DNA from 4 places in the Shewanella sp. SM21 genome. Region 1 is predicted to be linked to each of the others. Evidence: predicted binding sites of a transcription regulator. Region 1 holds the regulator's gene; each other region holds the start of a gene.

Region 1 (5,594 bases):
TTGAGTCGTAGTGCTCATCATTATCCCCTACTGTCCATGACTTGCGATATCAGCAGGTTGCACTGTATCGCCGGTATTGTTACCCCAAGCATTGCGTTCATAGGTAATGACTGCTGCAAGTTGCTGTGGGCTAAGCTGTTTGCCAAATGCCTGCATAGCCGTGCCCGTTTTGCCGTGCATCACAATATCGATGTGATTGGCGACTGGTCCAATGGCGATAGCACTACCCACTAGCGCGGGGAAGGCGGGTGGTATTCCTGCACCTGTCACTTGATGGCAGGCAGCACAGAAGGTCGCGTAGACAGTTTCACCTTCGGCCATGAGGGCGTCATGGCTGAGTGTGGGGAGGCTTGCGGGATCGACTGCAGCTGAGACGTCTTTTGCAGGAGCGGGTGTCGGGGTTGTACTGCTTGGTACCGCGGCGGATGTTTGTGCAGAATTGCCGTTCATGTACTCGTTGACGTCTTTGGCTTGCACTGCATCGCCAGTATTATTGCCCCAAGCATTACGCTCGTAGGTAGTCACTGCCGCGATTTCTTGTGCAGTCAATTGTTTACTAAACGCTTGCATGGCTGTACCCGTTTTACCGTTGAGCACAATTTCAAGGTGGCCGCTGAGCGGTCCCGTTGCAATCGGGCTACCTTTAAGGGGCGGAAATACGCCTTGCAATCCTTCGCCATTGGGCTGGTGGCAGGCTGCGCAGTGCCCGAGGTAAACTTGTTCGCCTAGAGTCATCAACTCTTCTTTACTTAGGGTTTGTGATAAAGCGGCTTGAGCGGCTTCAGCCGCAGCACCTGCGGCTTGTTTTTGCTCTGTGACCCAAGCCTCAAACTCGGCTTCGGGTAAGGCTTGTACTACGATAGGCATAAAACCATGGTCTTTACCGCAGAGTTCGGCGCATTGACCACGATAAATGCCGGGTTTGTCGATGCGAGTCCAGGCCTCATTGATAAATCCAGGGTTGGCATCTTTCTTAATGGCAAAGGCGGGTACCCACCAAGAATGGATGACATCCTCTGAAGTCATCAGAAAGCGGATTTTGCGGTTTATCGGTAGAACGAGCGGTTTATCGACTTCCAATAGATAGTTTTCACCCTTGGTTTCGGTGCCTTCGATTTGTGCTCTGGGTGTTGTCAGTATGCTATAAAAATCAATATCTTGATCGAAATAGCTGTAATGCCATTTCCATTGGGACCCCGTCACTTTTACGGTGAGATCGGCGTTACTGGGATCTTCCATTGCGATTAAAGTTTTTGTCGCTGGAATCGCCATTAAGATCAAAATGATAAATGGCAGAATCGTCCAAGCGATTTCAACTTTAGTGCTTTCGTGAAAGTGGGACGCGACAGCGCCTTTGGATTTTCTGTGGTTGATCATGGCGTAAATCATGACGCCAAAGACCACTAGGCCTATTGCGCAGCAGATATACAAGATGGTCATGTGCAAGTGATAAACCTTGCCACTGATCTCGGTCACGCCAGGGGTCATGTTGAACCGCATGTCTGCGGCGGTCAACGGTGGTGCGAAAAGCACCACGAGTAAACAATACAACAATTGCTTCACAAGACTTCTCCTCTGCCAATTGCGAATAGCAACTACAAAGAAGAGCAACACAGTAAGTCTCAACTCTATGCAAACTCTTCAGTTCCCAAAAAAGCTTTTTTGACTTCAACGTGCGTTGGCGGCTGTTACTTTTAATCAAGTATTGTTACTGCTGGTAATTAGCCACGCTGGCACATACTGCTGAAATAAATCTGTTCTCTATTTTTAGTGGCGCTTCGAGTTCGATAAATACTCGATTCATTGACCACGGAAGGTGATATATCATCACCGACTTAACCAACCATACTTGCTGTTTAAATATTGATCAAGATCACTTATTTATCTAATTATCTGAAAAATTGCCAAAAAAAAGCCTCACATTCATAGGTGAGGCGGCTTTCAAGGTAAAAAATTAAATGAATATTTAGTGTACAGCGCTAAAAAAAGATTGCTGACCGAAGAGATTGCCTTGCTCAATACGTACGTCTGCATGTAAGTGACTGTTTACGTCTTCAAGCACTATGCCCATAGCTCGGGCACTTTTAGCCACGATTTGTAGGCGTCGATTATCCCGCGCATCTAATGATTGAGTCCAAGTAATGACTGCACTGGACGTACCACTTGTCAGGGCTTTTTCCATCGCCCACAGGGTTTCGACTTCATCTTTAGCATGTACCAGCAAAACTCTATCCATACGCACACCTGCACTGGCGAGCATTTGCTTGTAGCCAATACTTGGTGGGTTGATGAGCACTAACCAACGGCCCTGTTGGCTTAACTGAGCGAGTTGTGCACTCAGATGAATTAATTCTTGGCGACCTTGAGTCTTAGTTGGCATACAGGCGATAGGCGCATGGTGCCAGTCATAGTCGGCATCACGGACTTCATCGAGCCACAAGCCCGGATGGCGGGGGGCATTGCCAAGTAGTTTATTCATAGCCAATCTCCATTACGGATCACACCGACGGCGAGTCCTTCAATTGTTAAACTTTGGAAGCCTAAATCCACTTTAATCGGGGAGTAATCTTCATTTTCGGCATGTAGATAGACTACATTACCTTTTTTTTCGAAACGTTTAACAGTGACATCGTCATCGACTCTAGCGACAACCACTTGACCATTTCTAGCTTGTTCTACTTTATGAACTGCCAGCAAATCACCTTCGAGAATACCGATATTTTTCATGCTGTCGCCCTTTACTCGCAGTAAAAAATCGGCGGCGGGATGAAACATGCTTGGGTCGACTTGGTAGTACTGTTCAACATGTTCTTGGGCGAGGATAGGTTCACCCGCGGCCACTTGGCCGATGAGCGGTAAACCTGTTTCAGTCAAATCTTCGATTTCCGCAGGCAGACGAATGCCTCGAGATGTGCCTGGCATGATCTCAATGCAGCCCTTTTTTGCCAACGCTTTAAGATGTTCTTCAGCCGCATTGGCGCTCTTAAAACCTAAACGGGTTGCGATTTCTGCCCGAGTGGGTGGCATGCCAGTATCGGCAATATTTCGTTTAATTAGCTCTAAAATTTCAGCTTGGCGTGGCGTCAAAGGTCTCATGGTGTTTCCTGTTTTTCTATACAGTTACTGTTAGTATATACAGTATTATTTGCAGCGCAAGTATTAACCACTTTTTAGCTATGTTGGAGAGAATTAGCGAATATTGCCCATAGTCTGGTATTCTATCGGGCTAGTAAACGCACTTAATTGCATAAGAATAATGCCTAAACACGACTCTCTTTGGTTGAAATCATTACGTTGGATCCAAAAACACTTAGTGCACACTATTGTGGTGCCTCAGGATCCCTTTGCCGATCTGAATCTGGATGCTTCCAGACCCCTTGTTTATGTGATGAAAACAGAATCCCTCAGTGACATCGCTGCTTTGAGCGAAATAACGGCTAAGTTAGGCTTACCAAGCCCTTATGAGCCTCTAGTGGCTAATGGTGTGACTGCGCCTCGGGTTGTCTGTCTTCAAGGACGTAAGCCACTGTTTGGCGAACGTGCTGGTAATGAGCCTTTCCTCGAATGCTTTATGCGTTTGTTAGCCGTGCATAAGGAACGTCCTGAATTGGATATTCAACTGGTGCCCGTGAGCTTGTATTGGGGTCGCACGCCAGGGAAAGAAGACGACACTATGAAGGCGGCCGTATTTGAGCGGGAAAACCCGACTTGGTTGCGCAAGTGCTTGATGATTCTGTTCTTAGGTCGACATAACTTCGTGCAGTTTTCGAATGCCGTATCCCTGCGTTACATGGCTGACGAACATGGCACCGACATGGGGATTGCCCATAAGTTAGCACGGGTTGCGCGCGTGCATTTCCGTCGTCAACGTAAGGTAATGACAGGGCCTGTGCTGCCAAACCGCCAAGCACTGTTTCATTCGTTACTCAAATCTGAGTCGCTGCGCAAAGCGATTCAAGAAGAAGCCGCCAGTAAAAAGATTTCTGAGACCCAAGCGCGCGAGACGGCTATTGAGTATCTCGATGAAATCGCTGCCGATTACTCAGACAGTTTAGTGCGTATTGCCGAGCGTTTTTTAACTTGGCTGTGGAACAAGCTTTACAGCGGGATCAACATTAAAGGCGCCGAGCAAGTTCGGCAGTTACACCACGATGGCCACGAGATTGTTTATGTGCCTTGCCATCGCAGCCACATGGATTACCTGCTGTTATCGTATATTTTGTATTATCAAGGCATGGTTCCGCCGCACATTGCTGCCGGCATTAACCTCAATTTCTGGCCCGCGGGACCTATGTTCCGTCGCGGTGGTGCCTTCTTTATCCGCCGTAGTTTTAATGGCAATAAGCTGTACACCGCAGTATTTCGTGAGTATTTAGATCAGCTGTTTGCTAAAGGTTATTCGGTGGAATACTTCTCCGAAGGTGGCCGTTCACGTACTGGCCGTCTGTTGGCGCCGAAAACTGGCATGATCGCCATGACGATGAACAGTGTGCTGCGCGGTATCGAGCGTCCAGTCACGCTAGTGCCTGTGTATTTAGGCTATGACCATGTGATGGAAGTGGCGACGTATCATAAAGAGTTAAGTGGTAAGAAAAAGAAAAAAGAATCTGTGTGGCAGGTGTTTGGTGCGATTCGCAAACTTGGTAATTTCGGCCAAGGTTATGTGAACTTTGGCGAGCCGATTACTCTGCAAAACTTCTTAAATGAGCGCGCGCCAAACTGGCGTACTGAGTTGGCCGATGATCCCGAGCAGAAACCAAGTTGGTTAACGCCAGCGGTAAACGTGCTGGCTAATCGGGTGATGACGCGTATCAATGATGCCGCAGCCGCGAGTTCTGTGACTTTGACTAGCTTAGTTTTACTGGCGACAGATCAAAACGCCTTAGAACGTAGTCTGCTGGAGCGTCAGCTTGATTTGTATCTGACCCTACTCAAAAAAGTGCCTTACACTTCTTATACATCTGTTGCCGAAGGTGATGGTAAGCATTTAGTGCAGCAAGGTTTAGAGCTGAACAAGTTTGTTGTTAGTGCCGATCCTTTAGGGGAAATAGTGTCTATTGAAGCGAGTCAGGCTGTGTCTATGACTTACTATCGTAACAATATCATTCACTTATTTATTGTTCCTTCATTAATTGCGAGTTGTTTAACCCATAATGAACAGATCCTGCGCCAGCAAGTGGTTTCAATCGTTGCCGATTTTTATCCACTGCTAAAAGCCGAACTCTTCATGGGAATTAAAGACTTACCAGCCTATGTTGAGCAAGTGCTGGATTTCCTGATTGGGCAAGATTTAGTGGTTGAGACTGATACCTTAACTGTCGTGCCTGAGCACTCAAGCCAATTATTGTTGTTAGCCAGTTCAGTGAGTGAAACTCTGCAACGCTACGCTATTATTTTCAATCTGTTAGCGAACAGACCTAAAATGGAGCGCTCAGAACTTGAGTCTGAGAGCCATTTACTCGCCCAGCGTTTAGGGGCTTTACATGGTATTACCGCGCCTGAGTTCTACGATAAAAAACTCTACGGTACTTTGAGCGTGAAGCTTAAAGAATTGGGATATCTGGCGGATAGTGAAGATAAGTCCAATATCAATC
Region 2 (5,594 bases), on a different contig from region 1:
AAAGCTTCGGTCGCACCTAACTTGTTACCATGGCGAACTGCGCGGCGAATAATACGGCGCAGCACATAACCACGGCCTTCGTTCGACGGCATAACGCCATCGGCAATTAAAAATGCACATGAACGGATATGATCGGCAATGACTCGCAGCGACTTTTCAGATAAGTCACTAACACCAATGACCTCTGCGGCTTTAGCAATCAAAGTACGGAAAATATCGATTTCGTAGTTAGAATGTACGCCCTGCATAATCGCAGCAATACGCTCAATCCCCATGCCTGTATCAACCGAGGGCTTAGGCAAAGGTAACATTTCACCCGATGCTTGACGGTTGTACTGCATGAAAACGATGTTCCAGATTTCGATGAAACGGTCGCCATCTTCTTCAGGACTGCCTGGACGTCCGCCCCAAATATGATCACCATGGTCATAAAAAATCTCAGTACATGGACCACAAGGACCGGTATCACCCATTTGCCAGAAGTTATCTGACGCAAAGGCAGCACCTTTATTGTCACCGATACGTATGATGTTCTCGGCAGCGACACCAATTTTTTTATTCCAGATTTCAAAGGCTTCATCATCTGTCTGATAAATAGTGACGCACAGACGTTCCTTCGGCAGCTTTAACGTTTCAGTTAAAAAAGTCCAACCCAAACGAATCGCTTCTTCTTTGAAATAATCTCCAAAACTGAAGTTACCTAGCATTTCGAAAAAGGTGTGATGACGTGCTGTGTAGCCAACGTTATCCAAATCGTTATGTTTACCACCGGCGCGTACACAACGTTGAGCAGTGGTCGCACGCGTATAATTGCGTTTGTCCATGCCAAGAAACACGTCCTTGAACTGGTTCATGCCTGCATTGGTAAATAAAAGTGTGGGATCGTTGCCTGGCACTAATGAACTACTGTCCACAACTTGATGACCATTGCTGCGGAAAAATTCGAGGAAAGCGCTTCTGAGCTCTGCTGTAGTTTGATACATGAAATCATCCTGAATTGGGTAAGCATTACCAGCTACGCCTTAGGCTAGCCGTATTTCTATTTGCCCAGCATTATAAGCAGACTAAGGAAGGACGACCAGTCTTGATTGGTGATATACACATCAGGAATTTAATATTTTAGCGTGAATCGCCCACACCTGAGTCACTAGAAGCAAAACGATAGGATAAAGCACAAATAAAGACGGCGTAAGTTTATCGCGGAATGGACAATATTTAAGCAAGCTTGAGTCTAATGTGAAGTACGAAATGGACAAGACTCATTGATGATATTTAGATGAGCTTTTACAGTATTAGCTTCAAATTTAATAATCTTCATCGAGATCATTGGGATCTGAATCTAGTGCGTAAGTGATTTGATCGTAGCTAAAGCCTTGGCCCATTAAAAAACGCACTCGTTTGGCCTTTTCCTTTGCGATGAGATCCCGAGCTTTAGAGCCCTTCACTTCTGTCACACGGGGAACGCCATACTTTTTGGTGGCTTTATCTTTTGCTAGCTCAAACCAGTCACAATCACAATTAACCAAAGCGGCTTCAATACAATCTTTAGATAAGCCTTTCTGTGCGATTGCTTGGCGGATGCGTATTGCACCGTGACCTCGACTGATGTGGCTACGCACTAACAGTTCGGCATAACGAGCATCATTAATAAAACCGGAGGATTCGCAAGCATCGAGTACAGGTTCGATATCGTTAAGTTCGACACCTTTTTCGAGCAATTTATCGCGGATTTGTAAACGGGAATAATCGCGGCGCGCTAACAGCGCGACCGCAATTTGATGGGCTGACTGACTCAGAATACTTCGCCTGTCTCTAAATCAATATTATCCTCAATGCTATCATCAGCTTTGGCAGCCAAGGCACTAGGATTGCTCAAAAGCAACTCACGTAGCGTCTTGTCAATTTCAGCAGCAATAGCTGGGTTTTCAGTCAGATATTTGCCAGCATTAGCACGACCTTGGCCGATTTTATCACCTTTATAGCTGTACCAAGCGCCCGCTTTTTCAATCAACTTATGGGCTACGCCTAAGTCTACTAACTCACCAGTACGGTTAATACCTTGGCCATAAAGGATTTGGAACTCAGCCTGCTTAAACGGCGCTGCAACCTTGTTTTTCACCACTTTAACGCGAGTTTCGTTACCGACCACTTCATCGCCGTCTTTAATGGCACCAGTGCGGCGAATGTCTAAACGAACAGAAGCATAAAACTTCAGCGCGTTACCACCGGTTGTAGTTTCTGGGTTACCGAACATCACACCAATCTTCATCCGGATTTGGTTGATGAAGATAAGTAAGGTGTTAGATTGCTTTAAGTTACCCGCAAGTTTACGCATGGCTTGGCTCATCATACGCGCCGCTAGGCCCATGTGAGAATCACCAATTTCGCCTTCGATTTCAGCTTTAGGCGTTAATGCCGCCACGGAGTCGACTACGATAACGTCAACAGCGCCTGAACGAGTTAAAGCATCACAAATCTCAAGCGCTTGCTCGCCGGTATCCGGTTGCGAACACAGCAGGTTATCAATATCTACGCCCAATTTTTTAGCATAAATAGGGTCTAGTGCATGCTCTGCATCGATAAAGGCACAGGTTTTGCCTTCACGTTGCGCTGCCGCAATCACTTCTAAAGTCAGTGTTGTTTTACCTGATGATTCAGGACCATAGATCTCAACGATACGACCCATTGGCAAACCGCCAGCACCTAAAGCAACGTCCAGAGACAGAGAACCGGTAGAAATGGTCTCAACATCCATAGAGCGATCTTCGCCCAGCTTCATGATGGAGCCTTTACCAAATTGTTTCTCAATTTGGATCAATACCGCAGCAAGTGCTTTCTCTTTATTTGGATCGACCTTCATTCCTGTTCCCTCATCAAGACAAGCATTAAGCTGTCAAAAGTGATATTCAATTTACAAACGGGTAATTCAAAAAGCCGCGCTTTTTGTCTTAATTCTGCTGACTAGTATACTGTACAATCATACAGTATCAAGACCTGTGACTGAATTATTTTTAGCTGATAGGATTTTTAATATGGCCAAGGTTTTAGCGAAGATCAAATCAGATAATAGCTCCCTTTGATCAATATCCATCGTTAAGGGCTCAATTTTCGCTAAATTATTGCTAAGATTGGCGCAACAAATTTTGCGTGGTCTTTTTAGCTGAAAATTGTACAGCAGTCTTCCGCTTCCATAGCGCTTAATCACCCTTAACCACACAAACTGTATCGCCTTTAGGCAGTCACAACGGACGATAACGATTTAATGAATGTAATTGATACCGATGATTTAGAAAAACATACTCCTATGATGCGTCAGTACTTGACGATGAAAGCAGAACATCACGATATGTTGCTGTTTTATCGCATGGGTGACTTCTACGAGTTGTTTTATGACGATGCTAAACGCGCTTCTGAGCTGTTAGGCATTTCACTCACTGCGCGCGGTAAAAGTGGTGGCGATCCTATTCCGATGGCGGGACTTCCTTACCATGCTGTGGAAGGCTATCTTGCAAAATTAGTTCAAATTGGTCAATCAGTTGCGATTTGCGAACAGATTGGCGATCCCGCGACATCTAAAGGGCCCGTAGAACGTAAAGTGGTGCGAATTGTCACACCTGGCACCTTAACCGACGAAGCGTTGCTACAAGAACGCCAAGACAATCTGTTAGCCGCGGTTTATCAAGGTAAAGTCGGTTTTGGTTATGCCACATTAGATGTTTCATCCGGACGTTTTGTGATTGCAGAGCTCGACACCCGAGAGTCATTAGAAGCGGAATTGCAACGCACTAATCCCGTTGAAATTCTCTACAGTGAAGACTTTGGTGAACTTGGGCTACTTAACGGTTTTAAAGGCAAACGCCGTCGCCCCGAGTGGGAATTTGATTACGATACGAGTATCAAGTTACTACTGGCCCAGTTTGGCACGAAAGACTTACATGGTTTTGGCATCGCAGATGCACGTTTATCACTGCAGGCTGCGGGTTGCTTGATGCAATATGTCAAAGACACACAGCGCACGGCACTGCCTCATATCAATGCCATTATCCGCTTCAATCAAACCGATAGCATAGTACTCGATGCGGCAACTCGCCGTAATTTAGAATTAACTCAAAACCTTGCCGGTGGCCGCGATAATACCTTAGCCGCAGTATTAGATAACACGGCAACGCCTATGGGCAGTCGTATGTTACAACGCTGGATCCATCAGCCTCTGCGAGATCCTAAGCAAATCAAGGCGCGCCAACAGGCGGTGACTGAACTCCTCGATACCGCTGCCCACGAAGATTTGCATGAGCAGTTAAAGGCACTTGGCGATATCGAACGTATCATGGCAAGACTCGCGCTGCGTACCGCTCGCCCAAGAGACTTTGCCCGTTTACGTCAAGCTCTGGGCTTATTGCCTGAATTACAACAGAGTTTAAGTACACTGAGCGCGCCGCACACGACTCAATTGCGTCAACACTTAGGCGAGTTCCCCGCTGAGCAAGCCCTACTTGAGCGCGCGATAGTCGATAATCCTCCCATGCTTATCCGCGATGGCGGAGTGATCCGTGAAGGCTACAACAGCGAACTAGATGAATGGCGCGGCCTGAGCGAAGGAGCGAGTGATTACTTAGTACAACTTGAAGCCAGAGAAAAAGAACGTACTGGCATCAATACACTTAAAGTTGGCTATAACCGCGTACACGGCTATTACATCGAAGTGAGCCGTCTGCAATCCTCACAAGTACCGCTCAATTATCAACGACGCCAAACACTTAAGAATATGGAGCGTTATATCACGCCCGAACTTAAGGAATACGAAGAAAAAGTCCTCTCGAGCCAAGGTAAAGCGCTGGCACTCGAAAAGCAGTTATGGGAACAGTTGTTCGATCTTATTCTGCCCAAATTGCATGAGTTACAAGCCTTTGCTAGAGCTGCGGCTGAACTTGATGTACTGAGTAACTTTGCCGAGCGTGCCGAGACCTTAGGCTATACTTGTCCAGAGCTGAGCCAAGATATCGGCGTACAAATAGACGCAGGTCGCCATCCAGTGGTGGAGCGTGTTAGCCAAACGCCGTTTATCGCTAACCCAGTAATCTTACATAATCAAAGACGTATGTTGATTGTGACTGGACCTAACATGGGCGGTAAATCGACCTATATGCGTCAAGTCGCCTTGATTACACTGATGGCCCATATTGGTTGTTTTGTTCCAGCAGATCGCGCCCTGATTGGCCCGATTGATCGTATCTTTACCCGTATTGGCGCAGCAGACGATCTGGCCTCTGGCCGCTCAACCTTTATGGTAGAAATGACTGAAACTGCCAACATTCTGCACAATGCCACTGCCAGTAGTTTAGTGTTAATGGATGAAATCGGCCGTGGAACATCCACCTATGATGGTTTATCGCTAGCTTGGTCGGCAGCAGAGTATTTAGCCCAGCAAGTCGGGGCTATGACCCTATTCGCCACCCATTATTTTGAGCTAACTCAATTACCTGACTTAATGGCAGGTGTTTACAATGTGCACCTTGATGCCATAGAGCACGATGATACCATCGCCTTTATGCATGCAGTACAAGAAGGCGCCGCCAGTAAAAGCTACGGCTTAC
Region 3 (5,594 bases), on a different contig from region 1:
GTTCTGGGCACTCTTGTTAGATGGCGAGCTCAGCCTAATTGACGGTGTGATATTACTGTCACTACTGTTCGGTTATTTAGCCTTTAGTTACATCAGCTCGAAAAATGGTAATGAAGAGGAAGAGATTGAAGCAGGTCCAAATAATCCGCTACTTTCAGCCCTATTTATCTTAGTCGGTATTGGTATGTTAGTCGGTGGCGGTATTTTGTTTGTCAACGGCGCGGTAGATTTAGCCAAGACCTTCGGTATCAGTGAAGTCATTATCGGCCTAACGATCGTGGCGATTGGTACCAGTATGCCAGAGTTAGTAACTTCTGTTCTCGCAGCACTGAAAGGTCAGAGTGACATAGCCATAGGTAACGTTGTCGGTTCTAACATATTCAATATTTTGGGTATTTTAGGTATTACTGCAATAGTACAGCCGGTATCATCACTTGGCTTCCAACCCTTTGATTTCATCGTGATGTTGGCATTTGCCATCATGATTTTACCTTTCGCTTGGACAGGATTTCGTATTGGCCGCCGCGAAGGTTCAGTATTACTACTGTGCTACTTAGGTTACTTGGGCTACCTAATAAACCAAGCAAGCACTCAAGCTGTGGTTTAACACTTAGCTGATCATTTGCGATAAAAAAACACCGGGGCCTCTCCGGTGTTTTGCTCTCTAGGTATTGTCCACTTTATTCATCACGCACTTTCTTTAAAGCACACCTCATAAAAAATATAAGCACACAACTCAACTGATGACATTTGTCATGCCAAAGCCATGACCTTTGTGTCTGCACTTCTTCTATCGAATTTCTGATAATGAGCCCGTACCCAAACATTGGGAAACTCACTCAATAAGGAAATACCATGAAAACATTACTCCTCGCCTCCAGCTTTTTGCTTATCAGTACTCACTCGTTTGCAGCAACGCCATCAAACACTAACATCACCAATGTAGACGCGGCCTCGAATGCGATGAATCTAACGCAATTACAACAACTGAGCGGTAGCACTCAAGATTATGATAAAGCCTATGCGAACTATCGCTTAGCCATCAGTGCCAATGTAATGGGGCAGAAAACACTCGCTAGCAGCGCACTGAGTGCAGCGCAAACCACATTAGAAGCACTCGAAACCAGCCAAGCGAATGCAGAATCCCTCGCGCTATTATCGTCGGTTTATGGCATGCAAATCGCCTTAGACAATAGCAAAGGTGCAACGCTCGGCATGAAATCCGCCAAGGCGATTGCCAGTGCCGAACAATTAGAACCACAAAATCCACGGGTAGCGCTTGTTAAAGCCATCGCCGCCTATAACACGCCAGCCATATTTGGCGGCAGCATGCAAAATGCTAAGACCTTAGCCACTACAGCCATAGAAAGATTCGCCCAGCCTTGCGACAACATTTGCTGGGGTGAAGCCGAAGCCTACACGTGGCGCGGGCTCGCTAAACAGGAATTAGGCGATAGCCAAGGCGCGATTGAAGATTGGCAACAAGCGATCAAAGTACAAGCAGATTATGGTTGGGCAAAATTTTTGCTTCAACAAAATCAGCAATTAAGTGCAAAATAGACAAAGTTGTTAACGGGGATCTATGGCGCTGACGATAGCGCCAATCCCTAAAAAGAATAAATTAAAACAGATGCCATCGGTGGGCATTCAACAACCAACTCAGTGACACAGAGGCATCATGATAAGCACTCCCCTTCAGCTCGAACGAAAACTTGCTTGGGTGTATTTGATAAACTTAGTGTTTTATCTGATCCCACTTGCCATAAATCCCTATCCAAGCTGGAAAATCGCCCTCAGTTTTGCCGTGTTAATCCCTTTTATTGCCAGTTATTTTTGGACCTATAAGTGCAATAGCCGTAGCGCCTATCTGCCCATTCTCATTATGGTGGTCATAGCAATAGCGATCACACCAATCAACCCAGGCTCTATCTCGCTATTTACCTTTGCCGCCTTCTTCATTGGCTTTTTTTATCCTCTCCGGACCTGTCTGTTGGCTATTGCAGCCCTCATCGGCCTGTTGTTTGCCCTCAATGAGATTTACCACTTTAACAGTTACTACTTTCCGCTTTACGGCTCGGGATTAGTGCTCGGCGTGGGCATGTTTGGTGTCGCCGAACGCAGACGTTATCGGCATAAATTGAAAGAACAGCAAAGTGCCCAAGAAATTACCACCTTGGCCACTATGCTTGAGCGTGAACGTATCGCGCGGGATCTACACGACATTATGGGGCATAGCCTTTCTTCCATCGCCCTTAAGGCCGAGCTAGCCGAAAAGCTTATCGCAAAACAAGAATATGAACTCGCATCAACCCAATTGATTGAGCTAGGACAAATTGCGAGGGAAAGTTTAAGCCAGATCCGCCACACAGTGTCAGACTACAAACACAAGGGTCTAGAGAGTTGCGTGACGCAGCTTTGTAAATCCTTAAGGGATAAAGGCTTAAGTGTCGAGCTCAGTGGTGAGCTACCCAAGCTAGGTGCAACCACAGAAAGCCAACTGAGTTTGATCCTCACCGAACTCATTAATAATATTCTTCGCCATAGCGGTGCAAGTGAATGCTCTATCCACTTTTCTAAGCAATCAGACCGCCTGCTGCTAGAAGTCAAAGACAATGCCGCGGCCAAACCTTTTATAGAAGGTAATGGCCTCACTGGTATACGCGAGCGTCTCGACAGTTTAGGCGGCAGCTTGAGCTATAATCTCGAACAGGGATATACCTTTACCGTCAGTTTACCTTTGCAGGGAGCAACACATTAATGAAGATTTTATTGGCGGAAGATCAAGCTATGGTGCGAGGAGCACTCGCCGCACTCCTTACGCTTGCAGGGGGTTTTAGTATCACCCAAGCGAGTGACGGTGACGAAGCTCTAAGCTTACTCAAACAGCAAAGCTTTGATCTCTTGCTAACGGATATCGAAATGCCCGGCCGCACAGGCTTAGAGCTGGCCACATGGTTAAAGGAGCAACATAGCCAAACCAAGATAGTGGTCATTACCACCTTCGGCCGTGCGGGCTATATTAAACGTGCCATCGAAGCGGGTGTGGGCGGCTTTCTGCTTAAAGATGCGCCCTCGGAAACCTTAGTCAACGCGATTCAACAAGTAATGGCGGGAAAACGAGTGATCGATCCTGAACTTGCCATGATGGCGATTGGCGATGTCGACCCGCTCAACGACAAAGAACGCCGCGCTCTTCGTCTCGCTAGCGAAGGCAAATCCACCTCCGACATCGCCGAAACTCTTTTTATCGCCGAAGGGACTGTTCGCAACTACCTCTCAGAAGCCATAGCCAAACTCAATGCCAGTAATCGAATCGATGCAGCCCGCATTGCCAAGCAAAAAGGCTGGTTGTAATAACACTCACAGTTAACCACGCTTTCAGCCTAACGATATCTTATCAACAATTTTGTGGTCTTAAGGCCACAGAAGGATATTAGCTATGCTTCCAAACAAAATTTGATAACACCCTAATTCCCCTTGAGATTGCCTTACGCTTATTCTCTGTTAATATATGTATAAATTCACAGTGATTGAGTGCTAACGACTTGCAGCAATTGGATCTTGTTCCGATCACCGACCTCAAAGGCGTCGCCAAAAAGGTCGCGGAGAAACTCGCAAAGCTCGGCATCACAACAGTACAAGATCTGCTGTTTCACTTACCCCTGCGCTACGAAGACAGAACCCAAATCTATCCCATTGCCGCCCTCAGCCTAGGCGGTTACGGCACTATAGAAGCTGAAATCCAATCGACACAAATAATCCAAGGCCGCAAGCGTATGCTGGTCTGCAATGTGCGCGACGATACAGGCAGCTTGAGCATGCGCTTCTTTAACTTTTCCGTCGCCCAACGTAATGCCATGCAAAATGGTTTGATGATCCGCGCCTATGGTGAAGTGCGCCGTGGTAGTCATCAAGCTGAGATAGTGCATCCAGAATATAAAGTCGTGTATCCCGGTGAAGATGTTCACCTAAGCGATACCCTAACGCCGATTTATCCCACAACTGAGGGCTTAAAACAGGCGAGTTGGCTAAAGCTGACGGAGCAAGCTTTGGTATTGCTGGAAGAGGGTGGCTTAACTGAGCTGCTGCCACCGCAGTTGCAACCGAATAACATCAGCCTTAAACAAGCGCTGCAGACGCTGCACCGACCTCCTGCGGGGATCTCTCAGTTCGATTTAGAGTTAGGCCAACACCCTGCACAGCAGCGACTCGTGCAGGAAGAATTACTCGCCCACAATCTCAGCATGTTACGCCTAAGGCAGCGCAGTAATTTAGATGCCGCTGTCACCATGCAGGCCACGGGACAGTTGCTCAATCCTTTCCTCGCCGCTTTGCCCTTTAAACCGACTGGCGCCCAGCAAAGAGTCGTGGCTGATATAGGCAAAGATTTAGAAAAACCGCACCCTATGATGCGCTTAGTGCAAGGGGATGTTGGCTCTGGCAAAACCTTAGTCGCGGCGATGGCGGCATTACAAGCGATTGAAAACGGTTATCAAGTTGCCATGATGGCACCGACCGAGTTATTGGCCGAGCAACATGCAACTAACTTTGCCGCTTGGTTTGAGCCACTCGGACTTAAGGTAGGTTGGCTGGCGGGAAAACTTAAAGGCAAGGCCAGAACCCAATCCCTTGCGGATATTGAATCTGGCGCAGCCCAGATGGTAATTGGGACCCATGCCATCTTCCAGCAGCATGTAGTCTTTAGCAAACTCGCGTTAATTATTATCGATGAGCAACACAGATTCGGCGTACACCAACGCTTAGGCCTGCGGGAAAAGGGCGTGAACCAAGGTTTCCACCCGCATCAATTGATCATGACGGCAACGCCGATCCCGCGCACGCTAGCGATGACGGCCTATGCGGATCTCGACACGTCCATTATCGATGAACTGCCGCCGGGGCGAACTCCAGTGACCACTGTGGCGATTGCTGATTTACGCCGTAACGAAGTGCTTGAACGGGTCCGCAACGCTGTCATCAGCGACCAACGTCAGGCCTATTGGGTGTGTACTCTGATTGAAGAATCCGAAGTGCTCGAATGCCAAGCCGCCGAAGACACAGCCGAAGAACTGCGCCTCGTCCTGCCCGAGCTCAATATTGGCCTAGTGCATGGCAGATTGAAGAGCGCCGAGAAACAGCAAATCATGGCCGACTTTAAGGCAGGCATTATTCATCTACTGGTAGCAACAACCGTGATTGAAGTGGGCGTCGACGTGCCTAATGCCAGCCTGATGATCATTGAAAACCCTGAACGTTTAGGTCTAGCACAACTACATCAACTGCGCGGACGAGTCGGTCGAGGCGCCATCGCAAGCCATTGTGTGTTACTCTACAAGGCGCCGTTGAGCCATACCGCCACCCAAAGACTGAGCGTACTCAGACAAAGCAATGATGGTTTCATCATAGCGCAGAAAGATTTAGAAATTCGTGGCCCGGGTGAAGTGCTTGGCACTAAGCAAACAGGACTGGCTGAGCTCAAAATTGCCGATCTGGTGCGCGATCAAGCTTTGATCCCACACATTCAGAAATTAGCGAGCCATGTAATGGCGCAAGCTCCCGAAAAAGTCGATGCAATTATTTTACGTTGGCTCGGG
Region 4 (5,594 bases), on a different contig from region 1:
TCAAGGCTCGAATTAGCTTCAGGATCGAGCTTAGTGATAATGTTCAGCTCAAACTCATCAAGCTCAGTTTCTAGAACTAATTGACCTGCACTAACATGGTAAGGCACAGCATCACCATTAACAGTCAGCGAAACAACGGTCAAATCTTCGCCATCCAACACTAAGGCTTGTGCATGTTTTGAAGTGCGTTTTATACGACTGATCGCCTGCACTTGGGTTTCATTGCCAGCCAAATTAAATGCTAAATCGATAGTCTCTATCGTAAAAAGTGGCGCTTGATAATCTTTTAAGTATTTTGCTTGAGCTTGTGTCATTTCGATCCCTTTAACGCTGATCTAAATAAGAAAAAACGCGCCATAAGCGCGTTTTGATATCGGATAAATCGACTCGACTAGCGCCTACTTAGCACTAGTTTTAGCCACTTTTTGCACATCAGCCATATCTAAGGTGATATAAGCGGTTTCGTCTAAAAATGCATCTGGCAATTCAGCGTCGTCTTTAATGTCTTCCATTGATTTAACCGGTGCTAAACCATTGGCGACTCGACGCTCGTTTGTTCTGTCGAGGACTTTTTTCTCATCGGCTTCACGGGAAGCAATACGCTCACTTTCAACCAGAGAAACAGTTTTCTCTTTGTGATGCTTTTTAAAGTCGGCAATATCTTGATTGATATAGGCAAACTCTACGCTGTTTTTTATACGGTTAAGGTGCTTAGATTCAAGGCTAGTCACTAACTCAGGCGTAACATCATTAAGCGTGCCATATTGCGCCATAGGCACTTTATCCCAAGGTAAAGCATTTTTCTCTTCAGCTTCACCGTACTCGCCCGGCTCCAACGCACTTGGGTAAGCAATGTTGGGGGTCACACCTTTAATCTGTGTACTACCACCATTAATACGGTAGAACTTTTGAATCGTATACTGCACATGGCCAATTGGCTTCTCATACATGTCGTAGATACGGCCTAGGCTCTTATGCTGCTGTACTGTGCCTTTCCCAAAACTCGACTCACCGACGATCAGTGCACGGTCATAATCTTGCAATGCGGCAGCAAAAATTTCAGAGGCTGAAGCACTGTAACGGTCAACCATCACAGTCAATGGTCCTACATAACTGGTTTTACCGTCGTTATCGCGATGCGCAGACACTCGTCCATCGGCATCACGAATTTGCACTACAGGGCCCATATCGATAAAAAGTCCCGTCAGTAGCACGGCTTCCGTTAATGCACCACCACCGTTACCTCTAAGGTCAATGACTATGCCTTCTACTTTGGCGTCGTTTAACTTCACTAGCTCTTTTTCAACGTCCTGCGACAAATTCATATAGAAACCAGGAATTTGGATCACACCGACTTTGCGATTAGCATACTCGCCGTCTTTAGGTTCAATCACCTTAGAGGTTGCCGCTCTATCTTCAAGACGAATTTTGTCGCGAACTAAGGTAACGTCGAATGGCTTAGCATTGGAACCGCCTTTCTTCGGTAAAATTTGCAGAACAACTTTACTGCCCTTAGGACCTTTAATCAGGTCAACCACGTCGTCTAAACGCCAGCCGATCACATCAACAATCTCGCCGCCTTCTTGACCGACGCCGACAATCTTGTCTTCCGGCGACAGTTTTTCACTGCCCGCAGCAGGGCCGCCAGTAATTAAACTTTTAATGACTGTGTAATCGTCTTCAAGTTGCAGTTGAGCACCAATGCCTTCAAGGCTCAAGTTCATTTCCATTTGGAAACGTTCAGCATTGCGTGGTGAAAGGTAACTTGTATGTGGCTCAATGCTACGAGAGAAGGCATTCATCACGCCTTGGAACACGTCTTCACTGTTAGTTTGAATCAAGCGTTTAATAGCGTTGTTATAACGCTTTTGCAGGATATCAACAATCTCAGGCCATTTCTTACCTGTGAGTTTCAGATTTAGCGCATCGTATTTAACACGTTGACGCCATAACTCATTGATCTCGGCTTGATCTTTTGGCCATGCGGCCTCATCGCGGTCGTACTCATAGGCATCACCGGGCGCAGAAAAATCCATCTCTTTATCTAATAGAGATAAAGCATAGACAAAGCCTTCATAGCGGCGCTTTTGGACGATATCAAACATTTTATAGGCAGGCTCAAGTTCACCAGAACTGAGCATGTCATCGAATTGGGTAGCATAAGGTTTAAAACTATCGACATCCGCTTGGGTTAACACATTGCGGCGATAGTCTAACTGCTGCAGATAACGATCAAAAATTTGCGCAGAAAAGGCGTCATCAAGATTGAATCTATGATAGTGCGAACGAGTGTATAAGTCCGTTACCCTTTTGCTCGCAACCTTATGTTGCGCTTCCTGCTTGAGAGTGGGTAACTCGCTGATTTGAATCGTGGGTGGTACGGCCCAAGCCGAGAATCCGACAAAAACAGTGGCGATCGAGGTAGCCAAAGTGAGTTTTCGCATCAACAAGTTACTCCGTTTTAATAAATGATTACAGCAGGATATGTTCTGCTCTAACTTTAATCGTTAGGCCACTATCAAGCTGAACATGAATATCTTCCTTGTTAATGTCAGTAATCACACCGGCTACGGGTGTCATACCTAATTTAACATTGACGCGTTGTTTTTTCGTTAAATCAGTCAATTGTGCTTGAACATAATTGACGACTGGCGCTGCAGCTTTTGGTGCAGGCTTAGCAGGACGCTCAGTTTTAGGACGCTGAGGAACAGCCACCTTTTTAGGTGCTTTCTTCGCCGCGGGCTTAGGTGCAAGTGCTGCACGTTTCGCTTTGGCCTTATCCTGACTCTCTTTCAACATGGCTTGAGCATGATCAATGTGCTCTTGCTCTAACTCGCCGCAAGGTTCGCCATCCAGGTTTACGCGTTGTGCGCCTGCTTTAACGCACTTTAAATAGCGCCAGCTGCTGGTGTAACGTCTCAAGGCAACTCTGAGCTGAGTTTTACTGACTTTAGAATCATCAGCCAACCTTTCAGCCAAATCTTGAAACAATCCGATTTTTAATGGCTTAGTTTCACCTTCAGCAATAAAGCACAAAGGAAATGTTTCATACAAATACGCCAAAATTGCATTGGTGTCGGTCAACTTTTCTGTTGATTCCATCATTACTTCCACAGTCAAAAAGGGACATCGATTCGAGGTGATATATATCAGCTTCTTACATGTCGTTTATCTTCGTTAAACTCAATATTGAGTCAACGTACAAATTAGCATCCTAGCCGCGTTTACTAAAGTTAAAAAATATACCTTAACAAATTTTGACAGCTCAAAACACTAAGCTTATTCATTGCATGCCAATCAAACCAGCTTAATGCGTGCAGGCGCATATTATAAGGCGCACGCCACCGATTGCGACTATGAATTATGCGTTATTGTACGCAAATTAATCAAATAGGCAGTTTTCAAAACTTTTAACCAGTAATTCCAGCCCCTTTTGGTCTTCTTCATCGAAACGATCGAAGATAGGACTGTCAATATCGAGCACGGCAACCACGTTACCTTGCGCACGAACTGGCACAACGATTTCAGAATTACTGGCAGAATCACAGGCAATATGACCATCAAATTGATGGACATCAGCCACTCGCTGAGTTTGATTAGTGAATGCTGCTGTACCACACACACCTTTTCCTAACGGAATGCGTGTACAAGCCACTTTACCTTGAAACGGGCCAAGTACCAGTTGTTCACCACGCATGACGTAGAATCCCACCCAGTTCAGCTCAGTTAAATTATCATTGAGCAAGGCTGAAAAATTCGCCATCGCCGCAACAAGGTCGTCTTCCCCTTCCAACAAGGCCAAGGCTTGACGGTTAAGTGACTCATAAAATTTCGATTTCATTACATTTCCTAACAATTTTATTCTGCTGCTTCGGTCTTTTTAGCCGCTTTTTTCGCTGCAGGCGGATTCGTTGGCGTACTATTAACCTGAACGGCGCCTTTAAGCAAGTTCGTCAGCTCATCTTTATTGTTAGCAAAATAGAATGCGAGCTTTTCGCCCACACTTTCATCTATACCCAAATCAGCTTTTTGAATGAAGGGGATAAGGTTATCGGCGATATCGAGCATCTTATCGTAGGCATCAGCCTCCTTCTTAGATGTGAATGTCATCTTTTCAACCCCTTCTCTGACCACGACAAACTGTGTTATTACTGCCATGACTGCCCTCGCACTGTTTTTATATACAGTAACTAGAGTGACATAGATTGAACTTGTGATGCAAGTGTTCTGATTAATCTGATATTATTAGCGTACTTTCGTTGCCAAGATTATAAAGCGCTAGACGTGGCTTAACAGCTAACTAGCACGACACTTTGCACCGATCTCGCTGTTATTACTCCTATTAGGCTAATATATATTTTTATATGCATGAAAACGCAGCAGAAAATTCAGTAACCCTATGCCGCTCCTGCGATTTAGCAGTCCGCAAACGTGCCTTGCCTAGCGGCGTTAGAGCAATCTGTCCTCGTTGCAGCACTGCACTTTATGACACGCCATACTGCTCTGTGAATGGTATGTTAGCCCTATGTATTTCGGCATTAGTGTTTTATTTCCCTGCCAATTTTTTACCCGTACTCGAGATCCACTTTTTCGGCAGTATTCGTACTACTACGGTTTTCCAAGGGGCATTTGCAGTATTTGACCAAGGCTATTGGGTTGTAGGTGTCGCCGTACTTGCCGCAGCTGTGATAGGTCCAGGCTTATTACTGTTATCGATATTGACACAGATTTTAATTGTGAAATGGGGATTGAGTAGCCTTTTTTGGCGTAACTCATTGAAGCAGTTGTTAAAATTTCATGGCGTCTTATCGCAACTCACTATGCTGGAAATTTATGTGATCAGCTTCTTAGTTTCATCATTTCAGCTATCTGATTTTTCGGACATTTATTTTGGTATGGGCACATTTTGCTTCACTATGCTGTTTCTCGTGACCTTGTTTCTACAAAGAGAATACGACTTAGAACATATGTGGACGTTATTGGAAGGTCATAGCTGATATGAAACAACAAGGTAAAGATATCGGCCTATGTCTCTGTAAAGTGTGTCGCCAACTCAACAGCAGTGAACTCACGCACTGTCAGCGCTGTGAAACTGAGTTGCACGTCAGAGACTATTCCAGCCTGCAAAAAAGTTGGGCTTTGTTGATTACCGCTGCCATCTTACTGGTGCCAGCCAACATTTACCCTATCACTATGCTGACCAATCAAGGGCAAGTGCGGCACGACACCATTTTTTCAGGCATTTTGCATTTAGTGCATTCAGATATGCTGCCTATTGCCATCATAGTGTTTACCGCCAGTATTTTAGTACCATGGATTAAAATCATCGGCTTATCCATTTATCTGTGTGCGATAAGCTTTGATATCCCGATTTCAAAAAAGAAATTGATGGTGGGTTTTCACATCATCGAATGGATTGGCCGCTGGTCAATGCTCGATTTATTTGTCATCTCAATCACAGTGGCATTAGTGAACATGGGACAATTACTCGACGCGAAACCCGCGCCTGCGGCTACCGCATTTGCCTTGGTGATTCTGTTAACTCAGTTAGCCGCAAAAGTTTTAGACACTCGTTTACTCTGGGATCGATTGGA

What was found. The regulator LexA, encoded in region 1, represses DNA repair genes until DNA is damaged. The targets are predictions, from matches to a motif close to TACTGTATNNNNATACAGTA.
Region 2: the regulator LexA is predicted to act here: its motif matches at 2,968-2,987, upstream of recA (recombinase RecA).
Region 3: the regulator LexA is predicted to act here: its motif matches at 3,510-3,529, upstream of recG (ATP-dependent DNA helicase RecG).
Region 4: the regulator LexA is predicted to act here: its motif matches at 4,170-4,189, upstream of L5L94_RS09160 (YebG family protein).

Annotation. Positions count from the first base shown of each region.
Region 1 is NZ_JAKKRL010000005.1:86,618-92,211, reverse strand. It holds gene ctaD (cytochrome c oxidase subunit I) at 1-18, opposite strand, end outside; gene coxB (cytochrome c oxidase subunit II) at 28-1,563, opposite strand; gene L5L94_RS08070 (cell division inhibitor SulA) at 1,967-2,479, opposite strand; gene lexA (transcriptional repressor LexA) at 2,476-3,096, opposite strand; gene plsB (glycerol-3-phosphate 1-O-acyltransferase PlsB) at 3,257-5,594, shown strand, end outside.
Region 2 is NZ_JAKKRL010000004.1:93,533-99,126, reverse strand. It holds gene alaS (alanine--tRNA ligase) at 1-983, opposite strand, end outside; gene L5L94_RS06540 (regulatory protein RecX) at 1,305-1,775, opposite strand; gene recA (recombinase RecA) at 1,793-2,860, opposite strand; gene mutS (DNA mismatch repair protein MutS) at 3,263-5,594, shown strand, end outside.
Region 3 is NZ_JAKKRL010000015.1:53,170-58,763, reverse strand. It holds gene L5L94_RS18190 (calcium/sodium antiporter) at 1-607, shown strand, start outside; gene L5L94_RS18185 (hypothetical protein) at 856-1,560, shown strand; gene L5L94_RS18180 (sensor histidine kinase) at 1,679-2,758, shown strand; gene L5L94_RS18175 (DNA-binding response regulator) at 2,758-3,354, shown strand; gene recG (ATP-dependent DNA helicase RecG) at 3,546-5,594, shown strand, end outside.
Region 4 is NZ_JAKKRL010000006.1:34,537-40,130, forward strand. It holds gene pepN (aminopeptidase N) at 1-314, opposite strand, end outside; gene prc (carboxy terminal-processing peptidase) at 399-2,444, opposite strand; gene proQ (RNA chaperone ProQ) at 2,473-3,102, opposite strand; gene L5L94_RS09155 (GAF domain-containing protein) at 3,383-3,841, opposite strand; gene L5L94_RS09160 (YebG family protein) at 3,859-4,158, opposite strand; gene L5L94_RS09165 (paraquat-inducible protein A) at 4,365-4,997, shown strand; gene L5L94_RS09170 (paraquat-inducible protein A) at 4,999-5,594, shown strand, end outside.